DNA from 4 places in the Mesorhizobium sp. M7A.F.Ca.US.010.02.1.1 genome. Region 1 is predicted to be linked to each of the others. Evidence: predicted binding sites of a transcription regulator. Region 1 holds the regulator's gene; each other region holds the start of a gene.
What was found. The regulator LexA, encoded in region 1, represses DNA repair genes until DNA is damaged. The targets are predictions, from matches to a motif close to TGTTCNNNNTGTGTTCNG.

Region 2: the regulator LexA is predicted to act here: its motif matches at 2,651-2,668, upstream of EOA19_RS28695 (helicase-related protein).
Region 3: the regulator LexA is predicted to act here: its motif matches at 1,827-1,844, upstream of EOA19_RS01365 (PA0069 family radical SAM protein).
Region 4: the regulator LexA is predicted to act here: its motif matches at 2,482-2,499, upstream of EOA19_RS25425 (ImuA family protein).

Annotation. Positions count from the first base shown of each region.
Region 1 is NZ_RZRV01000008.1:174,761-178,972, forward strand. Features, by position in the region: gene EOA19_RS11375 (ComEC/Rec2 family competence protein) at 1-2,237, shown strand, start outside; gene lexA (transcriptional repressor LexA) at 2,231-2,971, opposite strand; gene kynU (kynureninase) at 3,383-4,212, opposite strand, start outside.
Region 2 is NZ_RZRV01000041.1:28,900-33,111, forward strand. Features, by position in the region: gene EOA19_RS28695 (helicase-related protein) at 1-2,462, opposite strand, end outside; gene phbB (acetoacetyl-CoA reductase) at 3,183-3,908, opposite strand; gene EOA19_RS28705 (acetyl-CoA C-acetyltransferase) at 4,002-4,212, opposite strand, start outside.
Region 3 is NZ_RZRV01000001.1:289,157-293,368, forward strand. Features, by position in the region: gene EOA19_RS01360 (ribonuclease HII) at 1-446, opposite strand, end outside; gene EOA19_RS01365 (PA0069 family radical SAM protein) at 598-1,752, opposite strand; gene EOA19_RS01370 (glycosyltransferase) at 1,902-2,426, shown strand; gene EOA19_RS01375 (hypothetical protein) at 2,570-3,544, shown strand; gene EOA19_RS01380 (aldehyde-activating protein) at 3,552-3,974, opposite strand; gene moaB (molybdenum cofactor biosynthesis protein B) at 4,112-4,212, opposite strand, start outside.
Region 4 is NZ_RZRV01000032.1:2,537-6,748, reverse strand. Features, by position in the region: gene EOA19_RS25435 (error-prone DNA polymerase) at 1-255, opposite strand, end outside; gene EOA19_RS25430 (DUF6504 family protein) at 252-1,775, opposite strand; gene EOA19_RS25425 (ImuA family protein) at 1,687-2,451, opposite strand; gene EOA19_RS25420 (hypothetical protein) at 2,807-3,520, shown strand; gene EOA19_RS25415 (hypothetical protein) at 3,666-3,863, shown strand.

The DNA.
Region 1 (4,212 bases):
GCCTGCGCCACAGCGTGAACACGGCGGCGAGCCTGGAACTCGACCGGGGCGTGGCCTTCCTGCTGGTGCCGGTCTGCCTGGCGATCGGAGCGATCGGCTATTTTTCGCTGACGGCTGAACCCGACTTTGCGAGACCTGTCGCGGTTGTCATTCTGACGGGGATCTGTGCGCTGGTCTCGCGCTCATGGCCAAAGACCCATCTGTGTTTCATGGCGGCACTTTTGTGCGCCCTAGGACTGCTTGCTGCCAAGGTCGAGACGTGGCGTGCGGGCACACAAATGTTGGGCTCGGAAATTTCGACGCAAGTCACCGGCCGCGTCGTCTCGCTCGACCGGATGGAAACCGGCCGTATCCGGCTGACCATCGACGTGACATCGACCGCAAGACCGAAACTGCGCTATGCGCCGGAACGGGTGCGGCTTTCGGCACGCAAGATCCCGGCTGACGTGACCGCCGGCTCCCTCATCACCGGATATGCCAAGCTCTTGCCGCCGACCGGGCCGGTGCGGCCGGACAGCTATGACTTCTCCTTCGACAGCTATTTTGCCGGCATCGGCGGCAGCGGATTCTTTCTCGGCAATCCAAAGCTTGTCGTTAGCGACGATGGCGACATGCCGCTGTCGGCCCGAATTTCCTCTAGCGTGGAAAAAGCCCGTGAAGGCATCGCCGACCATATCAGGGCCAGCGTCGGCGGCGCCGAAGGCGAGATCGCCGCGGCGCTCATCGTCGGCGTGCGCGCCGGCATTCCCGATGAGATCAATGAGGCGATGCGACGTACCGGCATCTACCACATCATCTCCATTTCGGGACTGCATATGGCGCTGGTCGCGGGCACCATCATGGGATTGCTGCGCGGCGCCTTCGCCTTGTTTCCCGACTTTTCCGCGCGTCGCCCGGTCAAGAAGTATGCCGCTGCCGCCGCGCTGTTCTCGATCGCGGCCTATCTCATCATCTCTGGAGTCGTCGTTGCCGCCGAGCGCAGCTTCATCATGCTGGCGGTGATGCTGATTGCCGTGCTGTTCGATCGAGCAGCACTCACCATGCGCAATCTGGCGATCTCGGCGATCGCCGTCATCGTGGTGTCGCCGCATGAGGTGGTCGGCCCGAGTTTTCAGATGTCGTTCGCCGCGACCGCGGCTCTGGTCGGCGCCTATGCCGGCTGGGCGGATCACCGCGCGGGAAAAGCAAGACCGCCGCCGCCAAAGCGATCCGTGCCCGGTTTCCTGACGCGAAAATTCCTGCTGGCGGCAACCGGCCTTGCCATGACCTCGATCATCGCGGGAAGCGCGACGACGCTGTTTGCCATCTGGCATTTTCAGCGTGTCTCGCCGCTCAGCCTGTTTGCCAATCTCGCGGTAATGCCGATCGTCACCGTCGTCATGTTCCTGGCCGTCGCCAGCGCGCTGTTGATGCCTTTCGGATTGGATTGGCCGGCTCTCTACCTGATGGGTAAGGGCCTGACGATGATGATTGCCATATCAGGCTGGATCTCCGAGCGTTCGCCTGTCGATGGGGTCGGGCTGATTTCGCAGCAGTCGGTCCTGTTGGTGGCAATTGCCCTGGTCATCGCGACAATGGCGACAACTTGGCTGCGGCTCGCTGCTCTGCCATTCGCGCTGGCAGGCTTGCTGACCGTCTCGGATACGCGCACGCCGGATGTGCTAATCTCGGAAGACGCCCGGCTGGTGGCGTTGCCGATCGGTGGCGGCGAGCTTGCCGTCAGCCGGGAACGGCCGAACGAATTCACCGTCGACAACTGGAAACGCGCCCTGACATCAGAAACCATCGTCGTGCCAGAGGTGTTCGACAACAGCGATGGGCAATTCGATGTCGCGGATGCCGTTGATCTGCCGCTGGGATCGCCGTTCTATTGCTCCTCAGGCGTTTGCGTGGCCAGGCACATGTCCGGTGCGATCATTGCCTATGTCGAGGACCGCAAGGACGCCTGGAAAGCCTGCGGCTTCGCCGAGCTGATCGTCATCAATGACGCCACCGCGTATGACGCCTGTCACAATCCGCTGGTTCTCGTCATCACCAAGCGGCAACTGGCTCGCAAAGGCAGTGCCGCGGTCTTCTTCGATCGCCAATCGGCGACCACGCCGGCGACGATCAGCTTCGCGGTGGACAGCCCATATCGGCCCTGGCACACGCAACGCAAATACTCTCGTGAGGCAAGGGGGCTGGCACCCTTCAAGAAACCGGAGAAGCCAGCGGCCAACCCACAGCCGCCTCAGTAGCGGCGGATCAGGCCGACGAGCTTGCCTTGCACCTTGACCCTGTCCGGGCCGAAAATACGGGTTTCATAGGCCGGATTGGCGGCTTCGAGAGCAATCGAAGCGCCCTTGCGGCGGAACCGCTTCAGCGTCGCTTCCTCTTCATCGACCAGCGCCACGATGATCTCGCCTGGCTGGGCGGTGTCGGCGTTGCGGATTATGACGGTGTCGCCATCGAAGATGCCGGCCTCGATCATCGAGTCACCCTTGACCTCCAGCGCATAGTGGGCGCCGCCCATGATCATATCCGGCGGCACCGAGATCGAATGCGTCTGATGCTGGATGGCATCGATCGGCACACCGGCGGCGATACGGCCCATGACCGGGATCGACACGGCGGAGACCGCATCGTCATCATTGCCGGGCGAGGGCATCCGCGAAGGCGCCGGCTTGATCTGCCGGCCAAGGGCGCCACCCTGACCGAGACTGCCCTGGATGACGCTTGGCGAAAACTTCTTTGCCGCGTTGAGACCGGGCGCGATCGAGTCCGGCAATCGCAGCACTTCCAGCGCGCGTGCCCGGTTGGGCAACCGGCGAATAAAGCCGCGCTCCTCAAGTGCGGTGATCAGCCGATGAATCCCGGATTTGGAGGCAAGGTCAAGCGCCTCCTTCATCTCGTCGAAGGATGGCGGAATGCCGCTCTCCTTCAGGCGTTCATGGATGAACATCAGCAGTTCATGTTGCTTGCGCGTCAGCATGGCGGCCCCCAGGTTACCTGAAACCAGAATCGAAAAACAAACCCAGAACAAACCCTATCTGTTCCAGTTGTGTTCTGCAACCGTTTAAAGTTTAATGAATTTGTTAAGGCTGCTGAAATTATTTGGCGCTTGCCAGCGGGTCGCGATCAACAGGCGCTAGGCACGGCGATGCGCCTGCTCACATTGAAATTATTATGGTTAATGACCTGTGGCTCATCCTCGACCCAAGGCTTGGCATTATCAGTCTATCGACCTCCACAAAGGACGATATCAATCTTCGGGACGTTCGTTTGCCGTGAACGAAACGGAGCCAAAACGCCAACGTCTGTTGGCATTTGTGGCTGGAAATTCAGCCCTCCGTCATCTGCCAGGCAGTGAGGGCGGCGGCGGTGGATCGCGGGGATCGTTGCGTCAGGTAACGGCTTCCTTGACCGCGAAACGGCGGTCCTTCCATGCGCCCGTGCGCAGAATATCCTCCAGCACCTCAACCGCCAGCCACACATCCTTGTAGCCGACATAGAGCGGCGTGAAGCCGAAACGGATGGTCGATGGCGCACGAAAATCACCGATGACGCCGCGCTCGATCAGCGCCCGCATGATTTGATAGCCGTGATCGTGAAGGAACGACACCTGGCTGCCGCGCCTGGTCGCGTCGCGGGTGGTCTCCAGCGTGAGACCGTAGGCGCCGCACCTGGCTTCGACGAGCTGGATGAACAGTTCTGTCAACGCGACACTCTTCTTTCGCAATGCCGCCATGTCGACGTCATTCCAGATGGCAAGCGCGCCTTTGAGCGCCCGCATCGACAGGATCGGCTGAGTGCCGCACAAAAAGCGGCGGATGCCGGTGCCGGCAACATAACCCCGTTCGAAGGCAAAGGGCCGCGCATGGCCGCACCAGCCGCTGAGCGGCTGGCTGATATCGCCGTGGTGGCGCTGCGCGGCATAGATGAAGGCCGGTGCGCCCGGACCGCCGTTGAGGTACTTGTAGGTGCAGCCGATGGCGAAATCGGCATTTGCGTGATCGAGCTCGACGGGCAGGGCGCCGGCGGTGTGGCAAAGATCCCAGACGATCAGCGCTCCGGCCGCATGAGCTTTGCGCGTCAGCGCCGCCATGTCGCGCAGTTCACCCGATTTGTAATTGACGTGATTGACCAGCACCACCGCGACGTTTTCGTCGATCAGCTCTTCGATGGTCGGCGCGTCGACACCCGCGAGGCGCAGCAGGACGCCATCCCGGGTCG
Region 2 (4,212 bases), on a different contig from region 1:
ACGGCCGGCTTCGGCTCGGCACGATAGCCGAGACCCTTGAGGATTTCTTCCATGTCGTCGGCGGTGGCGCCGAGGATCGACATCATCGGCGGCGTCACCATGAAGGACTGGCCGTCATAGGCGCCGTCCGGGCGCTGACCGAGGCCGGGCTTCCAGTTGGTCGCCGGACGGATCAGATCCGCCAGCCGTTCCAGTATGTCGATGCGCACGGCGCGACGGCCGAGATTGCGGTAGCCGGCAAGCTTGTAGAACGTCTTGTCGAAAGCAGGATCGATCACCACCGAGGTGCGACCCGAGGCGAGCGCATGGACCACGTCGCCAAAGCCCGGCTTGTCCTTGCCGTCGTTCTTCAGCGCCCACAGCAATGTCACCAGCCCGGCAGGCGCCGGCTTGATCAGCGCCGGCACGAAGACATGGTAGGCGCCGAAGCGCACGCCAAGCCGGCGAAGGGCGGCGCGGCCTTCCTGGTCGAGCGACTTCATCTCCTCGGCGATGTCGCGGCGGTTGATGAGGCCGAAATTCTCGACCAGCTGGAAGGCGATGCCGCGGCCGATGCCAGAAATCTGGTCGGCGTTCCTGAGGTCGACCAGCGGCTTCAGCAGCGACTCGATCTGGAAATTGACGAATCGCTCTGCACGCGCGGCGACCTTGTCGCGCGCCGGGCCGGTCAGCTGTTCGTCGGCCAGCAGCACCAGGCGCGGCTTCAGCGCGTCTTCGCCTGATACCAGCGTGCCGATCGGCGCGCCGATCCAGCGCAGCGTACCATCCGAGCCAAGCGCGATGTCGCCATTGGCCGAGGCGCCGAAGCGTTCGGCGCGCGCTTCGAACTCGGCGGCCAGCGCCTTCTGGGCGGCGGTGCGCACCGCCTTGGCGTCTTCGCCGCCGGCGGTCTGGTCGGCGGTGAAGCGGAACCCTTGCAACTCGCCGACATGGTGGCCTTCGACAAGGACGGTTCCGGTAGGACTAATTTCGGCTTCGGGCATGGTATTTTCTCTAAGGCGCCGCATGAGGACGGAAGTCCTGCGGTCTACGAAGCGTTTCGTCAACCGCTCATGCAGCGCATCCGACAATCTGTCTTCGATTTCGCGCGTCTTTTCCTGCCAGTGTGCCTGATCGGCCAGCCAGCCGGGCCGGTTCGACACGAATGTCCAGGTGCGGATCTGGGCAATGCGATGCGACAGCGTGTCGATATCGCCCTCGGTGGTATCGGCGCGGCGCACCTGCTCGGCCATGTAATTCTCGTCGACATGGCCGTAGCGTGCGAGGTCCGTGTAAATGGAAGCGATGAGGTCGGCATGCTGCGCCGGCGCGATCCTGCGGTAGTCGGGCAGCGCGCAGGCTTCCCACAGCAGCGCCACGCGCTTGGCATTGGTGGTGAGTGCGCGAATGTCCTCGTCGCGCGATAGATGCTCGAGCGCCTGTGCATCGACGGCAGGCAATGCCCGCGTCAGTCCCTCGACGGGGGCGTTGGTCTCGATCGAGCGCTTCAGCGCGTCGAGGCTGGCAAAGTCGAAATGCGCGGTGCGCCACTGCAGCACCTTCACCGGATCGAAATCATGGCCTTCGATCTTCTTGATCAGCTCTTCGTCCAGCGGGTCGACCTGGCCGGTGACACCGAACGTACCGTCACGCAGATGCCGGCCGGCGCGGCCGGCGATCTGGCCGAGCTCGGCCGCGGTCAGGTTGCGATACTGGAAGCCGTCGAACTTGCGGTTCTGGGCGAAGGCGACGTGGTCGAGATCGAGGTTGAGACCCATGCCGATGGCATCGGTGGCGATGAGATAATCGACATCGCCGGACTGGAACAGCGCCACCTGGGCGTTGCGGGTGCGCGGCGAGAGCGCGCCGAGCACAACGGCGGCACCGCCCTGCTGGCGGCGGATCAGCTCGGCGATGGCGTAGACCTCGTCGGCCGAGAAGGCGACGATCGCCGTGCGCCGCGGCAGGCGGGTCAGCTTCTTGGAGCCGGCATAGGCAAGATGCGACAGCCTCGGCCGCGTCACCACCGAGACACCCCTCAGCAGGCGCTGCAGAATGCCATGCATGGTGGCTGCACCGAGCAGCAGCGTTTCCTGGCGGCCGCGCAGATGCAGGATGCGGTCGGTGAAGATGTGGCCACGCTCGAGGTCGCCGGCGAGCTGCACTTCGTCGATGGCGACGAAGGCGGCGTCGGTCTCGCGCGGCATGGCCTCGACAGTGCAGACCGAATATCTGGCGCCCGGCGGCTGGATCTTTTCCTCGCCGGTGATCAGCGCCACTTTGTGGGCGCCGACCTTTTCGCAGACACGGGCGTAGACCTCGCGCGCCAGCAGCCTGAGCGGCAGGCCGATGATACCACTCTCATGCGCCACCATGCGCTCGATTGCGAGATGGGTCTTGCCGGTGTTGGTCGGCCCGAGCACGGCGGTCACGTCGCGGCCCGACAGGATCAGCGGCTCGGTGTGTTTGGGCTGGATGTTCATCAACCTAGAATAAGGCTTCTGGGACCTGGAAATAAGGCTTCTTGGCCTCTGGTTGTCGGGAGCGTGCCTCAAATGGCGCGTATGACAGGCGACACATAGGGATTTCGGGCGCGAAGCGAAAGCGGAATGTTCCGTCGGCGGCGAGAAGGTGGTTTTGTCAAGCTTTCAATCGGCTGCGGATTAACGGATAGAACGAGTCTGGAACGAATCGGCGACGAATCAGTGACTCCTGCAGATTCAGCTTTTGTTCACGGCTACATGTGGATTTCGCGACCGCGAGTCGCACCACATGCTGAATCGCTGAACTGGCCCGTTTGATGCTAAGAGGGCGTTGCCGTTAACCTTTGCCTGGAAACAATCACGGTGGCTTGGCGCGCCTCGACCAACATTATGAAATTGTTGATCTTTCTTAACCTGCGTTAAGCAGTTGGGCAGGCGATTCCGGCTGTCGTCGTTAACGTTCAGCTCATAGCCGGAACGAATCGGCGACGAATCGGCGATGGCGTAATTTTCCCGATTTGTTCACCCCAATATCTTGTGTTGTGAACAGTTTATCCACCGAGAATCCACAGGTTGCCAGGGAGCTTTTGCACAGGGCGGCTGCCGGCTGTTAACCTTCGCGTGCCGAATTGGGTCAGCTACGGTCGCGAGCACGTCAAAGGGACCGTGCCGGAAACGGGCCGGTGTGCCGGCCCGTCGATCTCCTACATCGCCACGTCATCAGGCGAAGTATTGGCCACCGTTGGCCGTGATGGTCGAGCCGGTGATGAAGCCGGCATCTTCGGATGCGAGGAAGACGACGCAGCGCGCGATCTCTTCCGGTTCGCCGAGGCGGCCGACGGGGATTTGCGGGATGATGCGGTCGTTGAGCACCCTCTCGTCGATCGCCTTGACCATCTCGGTGGCGATGTAGCCAGGGCAGATGACGTTGACGGTGATGCCCGCGCGAGCTCCCTCTTGAGCGAGGGCTTTGCTGAAACCGATGTCGCCAGCCTTCGCGGCGGAATAGTTGACCTGGCCGGCCTGGCCTTTCTGGCCGTTGATCGACGAGATGGTGATGACGCGGCCGAACTTGCGGTCGCGCATGCCGCTCCACAGCGGATGCGTCATGTTGAAGACGCCGGACAGGTTGGTGTCGATGACCTCTTTCCACTGCTCGCGCGTGATCTTGTGGAACATGGCGTCGCGGGTGATGCCGGCATTGTTGACTAGCACCGAGACCGGGCCGAGATCGGCCTCGACCTGCTTGATGCCGGCCGCGCAGGAATCATAGTCGGCGACCGACCATTTGTAGACCGGAATGCCGGTCTCGGCCTTGAATTTCGCCGCTGCGGCGTCATTGCCGGCGTAGTTCGCGGCAACCGAATAGCCGACGGTCTTCAATGCGATCGAGATCGCCGCCCCGATGCCGCGCGATCCGCCTGTGACGATTGCTACCTTGGTCATGCATTTCCCCTTTTTTTGATACCGCCCTGTTGTCGGGCTTGGCAGGCACTGGATACAGAACGGGCGGCTCGCGCCGCCCGGTTGGTGAGTTCTTCAGAGTGCTTCGATACACATGGCGACGCCCATGCCGCCGCCGATGCACAGGGTAGCGAGACCCTTCTTGGCGCCGCGCCGGCGCATCTCGAAGACCAGCGTGTTGAAGACACGGGCGCCGGAAGCACCGATCGGGTGGCCGATGGCGATGGCGCCGCCATTGACGTTGACGATCGAGGGGTCCCAGCCCATGTCCTTGTTGACGGCGCAG
Region 3 (4,212 bases), on a different contig from region 1:
TCGCCCTTGATCAGCGCGCGCCCTTCACAAGGCAGCCCCGGCGGCACGTCGCGTCCATCAGCGAGGGCTAGTTTCGGTCGGACCGACAGTCCGACAAGGGCGCGCCGCATGGCTTCCAGGCTTGCCTTGAGGATGTTGCTGCCGTCGATGCCCTCGGCACTGATTGAGGCCATCGAGACCGCCTGCGCGGAGCCAAGAATTCGCAGGAACAAGGCCTCACGCTGCAAATGGCTGAGGCGTTTGGAATCGTCGAGGCCGTCCGGAATGTTGGCGGGATCAAGCACCACGGCCGCGGCGACCACCGGCCCGGCCAGGGGGCCACGGCCGGCCTCGTCCATCCCGGCGACCGGCCACAGGCCCTCCGCCATCGCCTTCGTCTCGAAGGAGAAGTCAGGCTTCTCGATGATCTCAAAGAGAGGCGGAGAATCAGAACGCGCGCGAGCCATGTTGCGGCGAGGTTCGCATCGGCTCTGATTCTCCGCAAGTCCCTCCGGGTCGGGTGGGGCGCCGGACCGGGAGGGCACCGTCTGCAGGCCGGGGCAGGCCGGACGGGATTCTGGTGCCGCGACGGATCAAACCACCGCGACGAATTGTCTCTCAAAGCAGCGTCAGCTGCACCTGGTCTTTCCCGGCGGCAACGAACTGGTCGGTCCGCAGCGTGCGCCGTTCGGCATTGAGGCCGAGCCGCTTGGCTGTGATCTCGAAGCGCCGGCCGATCTGCCAGGCGTAGGGACCGGCGCCCTTCATGCGCTTGCCCCATTCCGAATCGTAGTCCTTGCCGTCGCGCATCGAGCGGACCAGCGACATCACATGGCGGTAGCGGTCGGGATAATGGCGCAGCAGCCAATCCTTGAAGATCGGGCTGACCTCCAGCGGCAGGCGCAGGATCACGTAGCCCGCTTCGCGCGCGCCGGCCGCACGTGCGGAATCGAGGATGCGTTCCATCTCCGGATCGGTCAGGCCCGGAATGATAGGAGCCACCATGACCGACGCCGGAATGCCGGCATCCGAAAGCTGCCGGATCGCTTCCAGCCGCTTGGTCGGTGTCGACGCGCGCGGCTCCATGGTGCGCGCCAGCATACGGTCGAGCGTCGTCACCGACAGCGCCACCTTGGCGAGCCCGCGTTCGGCCATGCGTGACAGGATATCGATATCGCGCGTCACCAGAGCGGACTTTGTCACGATGCCGACTGGATGGCCGCGCGCTTCCAGCACTTCGAGAATTTCGCGCATGATCCGGTATTGCTTCTCGATCGGCTGGTAGGGGTCGGTGTTGGTGCCGATGGCGATGGTGCGCGGCTGGTAGCTGTCTTTCGAAAGCTCCTTGTCAAGCAAGCGCGCCGCATCAGGCTTGGCGAACAACTTCGATTCGAAATCCAGACCCGGCGACAGGCCCATGAACGCGTGCGTCGGGCGGGCAAAGCAATAGACGCAGCCATGCTCGCAGCCGCGATAGGGGTTGATGGAACGGTCGAAGGAAATGTCGGGCGATTCGTTGCGGGTGATGATTGTGCGCGGCTTCTCGACCTGCACTTCGGTCTTGAAGGGTGGCAGTTCCTCCAGCGAATTCCAGCCATCGTCGAACACGTGCCGGCTGACCGGCTCGAACCGGCCGGACGGATTGATACCCGCTGACCTGCCGCGGTTGCGGTCCGGGCGGACACGCATGCCGCTCTGCTCGACCATCGCGTTGGCCATCTCGGCTCTTCCTGCTCCGAAAGCTGCAATGTCGGCGCGCACGATCTGTTCCATTTTCGCCCGCTCCCAGGGACTGTCCATGTTGTGTCGAATCGCTCTGCTCATGAAATTATTCCTATTTCGTTGATAAGAACAAAGCAAGAACTTTCTATGGTGCGATGCAAAACTGGCGCTGTCGGGCGCTTTCCGCTATTCGGCTAAGGATGCTCAGTGTTCTCATCGAAACCCGCAACGACGAGGAGGGCCTCGCCCGCACGCTCGCCTCGTTGATTGGCGGCGCGGTCGAAGGCGTGGTGCGTGAAGTCATCGTCTGCGACACAGGCTCTACCGACCAGACGCATCATGTGGCCGAGCATGCCGGCTGTCAGTACGTGACGGGCGGTGTCGCTGCCGGCATCCGCCAGGCCAAGGGGGATTGGTTGCTGCTCCTGGAGCCGGGCGCGCGGCTGGTGGAGGGCTGGATCGATGAAGTTGTCGCCCATACGGCCAGGCAGACCATGGCGGCACGGTTTTCGCGCACGCGAGCCAGTCGCACGCCATTCCTGGCCCGGGTCTTTTCGGGAAACCGCGCCTTGGCCGACGGCTTGCTGATCAGCAAGCGTCAGGCGGCGGCCGCGGCCAAGAGTGCCGGCAGTGCCGAGGCCATCGCCCGCGGCCTCGCGACGAAGCGGCTCGACGCCGAAATCTGGATGGCGCCGGCCAAGCAGGAGCGCCGCCCCTCGACGTGATTTTTTGCAGTTGCTCAGGTCATTGTGCATTGCACAAAGTTTGACGCGGGGTTAGCTTCCGTTCAAGCGGGAATTGGGTTTGGGTCATGCCGAGAGGCGAGCACCGATGCGGCATCGGTGGTGCTCTCATAGCCGAGGACCCAATGAAGCTTTCAACCCCCGACACATCCGGCGCGGCCAGTCTCGAGGCCATTGCGCGCAACGGCAGCCTGCTGCGGCGCATCGCCGTGCGTATTCCAACCTATCTGACGGACCTGCGTGAGAACCCTGCCTGGCTGCCGATGTTCGTGTTGGCGCGCACCATGCCCGGACGCCGCATGCATTGGCTCGGCGCAAAGCGCGCCCGCCCGGTCGCCAATGCCGGGGATACGATGTTTGCCGGTGTCGAACGGGGAGCGGTCGTCGATGCGTTGCGCTCCGACGGGCTGTTCTCAGGCCTGGTCCTGCCGCCTGATATCCATGAAGAGATCGCCGACTTCGCCGGGCGCACGCCTTGCTTCGGCAATTTCGACCGCCGTCTCGAATTCATGCCGGGGGAACATGCCGAGGCCGAGAAACGCCTTGGCCGCTCGCTGCTTAGCGGGCATTTTTTCGAGCGCATCCTCGACTGCCCGGCGGCGCTTGCCATCCAGCGCGATCCGCTGCTTCTGGATATTGCCGCGCACTATCTCGGCGGCCAGGCGAAACTGATCACGACGCGGGTCTGGTGGAGTTTTCCCACAGGTGCCGCTTCGGATGCCGACAAGAACCTCGCCTCGCTCGGCAAGTATCATTTTGACCTCGACGACTGGCGCATGCTGAAATTCTTCTTCTACCTCAAGCCGGTCGACGCCGACACCGGTCCGCATGTCTATGTCAGGGGCAGCCACAAGCGCCGCAGCCTAAAGCATCAGCTTACCCTTCTGGTCGGCCATCCCGCGCAACAGGTTCTGGATGTCTATGGCGAGCAGAGCCCGGTGACGCTGACCGGCGAGGCCGGTCTCGGCTTCGTCGAGGACCCCTTTGGCTTTCATATGGGCACCGTGCCGGCACGCACGCCGCGACTGATGATGGAAGTCGGCTTCGGCGTATCGCCGCCGTCGCGCCGACGGTTTCATGGCGAGCCGGTCATCCGCTGAGAGCTGCCTATCCGAAGCTCATCTCGACAGGCGTCCAGTGAGCGCGGCGCCTGGCTTGGCGCTGTGCCCGGCTTTCGGCATCGAAGTCGACACGAGCCGGCTCCTGATTGAACCGCTCTCGGTCGTCCAGGGCGTTGATGATGACGATCGCCCTTGCGTCATCCTCTCCGGCGATTGCGGCGACATAGACGCCGCAATCCCGGCAGATCAAATAGTCGGCCGTCCTCAGCCCGAACTGATATTTTCGCAATCGCGCCTCATCCTTGACCGAGATGGTCAGTCTGCCGTCCGGATCGGCAATGGCGCGCGAACCATGTCTGACACAGAACGAGCATTGGCAGGCGCGAACTTCGATTTGCGATGGGTCGAGTTCGGTTGAAAATGCAAGGCGTATGTTGCCGCAATGGCATCCGCCGGTATGCGTGGTCATGGTTCTGCCTTGTCGTGATGGCGATGATCGCCTTCAGGCAAGGTACTTTTCCGAGGTTCGGTTTGGAATGGTGTTTCGAAGGCACCGGTGCTGTTCTGCCTGCAAAAGCGGCGTGGAACCGACGCTTTGCCTGGCTTTTACAAAGCCGATTTGCCGCGCCGTAAATGCTCGTCCAGGCGCGGCATGATCTCGACGAAGTTGCACGGCATGTGCCGGTAGTCGAGCTGCGCTTTCAGGA
Region 4 (4,212 bases), on a different contig from region 1:
CGCGCGATCCGTTGGATAGACCAGGATGGAAATCTTTTCCGCCAGATCAAGCCGGCAGCCGACGATCAGCCTGACGCCGGTTGCCTTTGCAGCCTCGTGAGCCCGAACAACGCCAGCCAGGCTGTTGCGGTCACAGATGGCAAGCGCCGGCAGGGCCATGATTGCGGCCTGCGCAAACAATTCCTCGCAGGAGCTGGCGCCGCGCAGGAAGGAAAAATGCGAGGTGCACTGGAGTTCGATATAGGACGCAGTCATCCGAAGATGCCATGCAGGAACCAGCGATGCGAACCGGTCGCGGCATCCTCGCCGTCGCCGGCGCGATAGATCCAGAACCGCTCGCCGGCCTCGTCTTCGACCTGAAAATAGTCGCGCACGGCGGCAAGCTCGGCATCACGCTTCCACCATTCGCCAAAGACCCGCTCGGGGCCATCGGCGCGCTTGACCCGTCGGCGGATGCCTCTCCAGGTAAAGCTAGCCGGCGGATGATCCGGCAGCAACGCTATCGCCTCGATGGGCTCCGGCACCGCAAACAGACGAGCCGGCCGCGGCCAATGATCTGGCCATGCCTGGCCGGTTTCGGCCGATGCCGGCGCCACGCGCCGGAACGATCGCTCGGGCACGTCGCTTGCCACGGGGGTAAACCGATACAGCTTCTCCTCGCCGACACGATTGCCGAGGATGTCGATCAGGTCTGAGATGTCAGCGTCCGGTTGCTCGATGAGTGAGGAGATGGTCTGCTTGGGCGTCAACGGCTCGGCCAAGGGTGCGGACAAGCGCATCAACTCGATGCCGAAACCCGGATCGATCTTCTCGATCTTGTCGCATAACAAACGCGTCAGCCGCTTCACGTCGCGGACCGGCAAGGCAGTGCCGACGCGAATGGCTTGGATGCTGTTGTCGACCCGGTAGAACAGCAGGTCGAGCCGCCGGGCGCCAAGGCCCTTGGTCTCCAGCTCGACACATAGCGCTTGAACAAGCTTGCCGATGTAGCGGGCGATCGTCTCGGCCGCACCGATGGGTTCGCCGAAGGCTCGTTTTACCTCGACCACATCGGCTGGCCGCACGGGTTCTATCGGTTCGGCAAGGCGTCCAGCAGCCTGGTCAAGGCGACGACCCAGTTCCGGTCCGAAGCGCAGGATCAGTGGCCCGCGTGGTTGCTTCAGAAGCTCGCCTACTCTGTCGAAGCCCAAAACCCGCAGACCGCTGACGATCGCATCGGGCAACCGCAGTGCCGCGATGGGCAGAGGAAGGATCGCATCACAGGTTGCATTGACAGCGACCACGCTGACGGTCTGCCGCACGTAGCGCGCAACGGCATGAGCGGCACCCCAGCTATCGGCAATCGCTGACCGCGCCGAGAAGCCGACCTGGCCGAGACGCTCGACCATATCGGCCAGCATCAACTGTTCGCCGCCATGAAGGTGATCGGCGCCAGTGGTCTCCATGACCAATCCGTCCGGAGTATCCACAGCGGCGATGGGCGCATAGCGTCTCAACGCCCATAGCGCCAGCCGCTCCAATGCCTCCGCGTCGGCATCGGGCTCGGCGTCCATAACCGCCAGGCCCTGCACGAGGGCCTGTGCCTTCGTCGCGAGCATTCCGACGCGCAAGCCTGCTTCTATTGCCGCGCGATCCACCGCAGTCACCATGCGACGACTACCATGCCGCCCGACCAGCACCAAAGGCTTATCCGGTGGCGGCGAGACGTCGCCCAATTTCCTTCTGAGCCGGTCGGTCGACCAGTTTGGAAGGAAGAGCGAGACGACCCTTGGCATCACAAGCCTCCACTTCGATATCGAGTGTTTCCCCTCCACGAGATTTGATCAGTTCAAGTTGCCATCGCGCCCGGCCAACGCCGGGCACCGGCAGCGCTTGCGACGGCAACACGGAAACCCGCCAGCGGGTGACAGAGGCCGTCGGCTGCCCGAAATCGGCGGCTTCGGTCTGGCGGCGCCAGCGGCGGATGGCGATGCCTATCGCGCCGGAGCCTTCCGATGCCAGTTGCAACCGGCGCGAGGCAGTCATGGACAGGCGCGCCACTTCCGCGACCACAGCTCCAAGCCCGACATGCCGCAGACCTTCCTCGAAGCAGGCGAGCAAGGATTTGTCGTCACCGGCTTCGACATAGACCACCCGGTCGGGATGCAGTCCGACCTGGGCGATTGCCGGCGCAAACAGATCCTGGCGCGTCACGCACCACAGCACCTTGCCTTGGGTCCTCGCTGCAATCCCGGCTGCAAAAAGCGACGCTGCGGCGCCATCGATCGCTCCATTGCCGCCGCCGGCAACTTCATGAAGTGCGCCAAGCGCCACACCCCCGCCTGGCAGATGACTGTCGATAGAGGAGATACCGAATGGGAGCACCGCTCTTTCGCGCGCATTACCGCCTTCGAGACGCGAAATGCGATTTCGAAGATCGGATATGACAGCGTTTGGCGCCGATGCACTCATTTGTCCCCTGAACGCGAAATGCTGATGATATGTTCCTCATTTGTTCTCTTCCTAATGAAGAGTCAATGGCGTGGTGAGGTGGCGCTGCGGAAGAAATGTTTGTCGCGACCGCCCGGGGACACCGGCAGAACCGTTTGCCAACAGACGAGGCGTCGAAGGCCACCTGTCCTGTTGGATGTTCGCGCCGGCGGCCGACGGCGCCCAAAAACGGCGTATACCGCAGTCCTGCGCGCTTCCGCAATTGCGGACATTGTCGCGCGCGGGATGGTGGTCCGCGTGTAGACCATCAGGAGTCTATTGACACCTTTGTTCTTATTTTGTTCACTACAGGGAGGATTGATACAGGAGGCGAACCATGGAACTTCGCTTGAACATTGAAGGGGCAACGCCCGAGGAACTGGCACGCGGGGTCGCGGCAGCCGAAGCAGTCTTCGCACGCGCCGGCATTACGGCTTTGCAAGGCGCGGAAGGTTTATTCGCGTTGGAAGGGTGGGATATCAAAGGCTTTCCGGAAGACGACCAGCCAACCGAGAACGAGGACCAGGCTGCTTCGGCCTGGGAAGAAGCCGACGAGGCTGCGACAATTGCATGTTGTGCGGGCTGGCCGCAGGACAAAGTCCCGCACCATCAGGTCATGGAACTGATCGACGTTCCCCGCACGAGATTGCGAGCCGAGGCGCTTTCGGACACGTGGCCGGCGCGCAAGCAGCTCTATCCTGACGTCGTCAAACGGCTTGAGGTTACAGCCGGTCCGGACCGCCAGATCGATTTCGATATTGCCTTCGTTCTTGGTTGGGTGCCCGAGCGGCCGACGCAGGATCGGGTTGAGCCGCTTTCGGAAGATGCGACCGTATCCCCTTCTTCACCAGCGACCTCGCCCAGGTTGAAGAAATGGCTCGCAAGGCGCTCAAGGGCTGGACGATCGAGATTGACCGGGATCCCTATGATGCCCACGTTTTTGATCCTGCAGCCAGCGAAGATGATGAAGAATTGCGCATGGCGGCATGGCGCGATTTCGACGGCTGCCTGCTTATGGAGAAGCCACCTGCAAATGCTGCAATTGCACTGACCCTGGCGATGATGCGCGGCCAGTCGATGCATTTCGAATAGACGGGTTACACGGCCATCGTCGATCGATCGTGCTTGGCCACTCCAGGTCGCACGCTGGATGGCCAAAAGCCCGACAGGCCCACACCGCATCCGAGGAGAGAACCATGTCAGAAAAACCACCCTATATGCCGACCGGCATTGGAATAGGCATGATGAGCGACGACTTAGCCAAGGTCGGCGTTCTGATATTCGAAACGGCGCAAGGGAACTTCGACTTCGCGGTCAATCTGCAGGCAGTCGATGTCCTCACCAAGGCAATCAATAAGATCGAGATGCATCTCCGCTCCGGCCGGACGCACTGAGTGTACGATGTGCCAGATCAGAAAAAGCCGAAGCCAGGAGCTTCGGTAGATCACGCAGGGACGAGGCGTATCGTGGCGGGCGTCGCGAATCCGTTGTCAGTCGCCGAATGGCTCGGCTGGAGGAAACGCTCGGAAGCCAGTGCTCTCGCGCACAACTCGCGGCGCCGGGTTGACGGACTGCCGCTGCGATCGATCACGACTTGCTCACGCTGCATGCCGGCGGTAGTAAAAGACGCGCCCAATGGTGGGCCCGGCGATGTAGCGCTCTCCGCTAACATCGTTCCCGGATTTGGGAGGGCCGGCTAAGTCTTGGTCGACCAATTTCGACAGGACAGCCGTCAATCTGGAT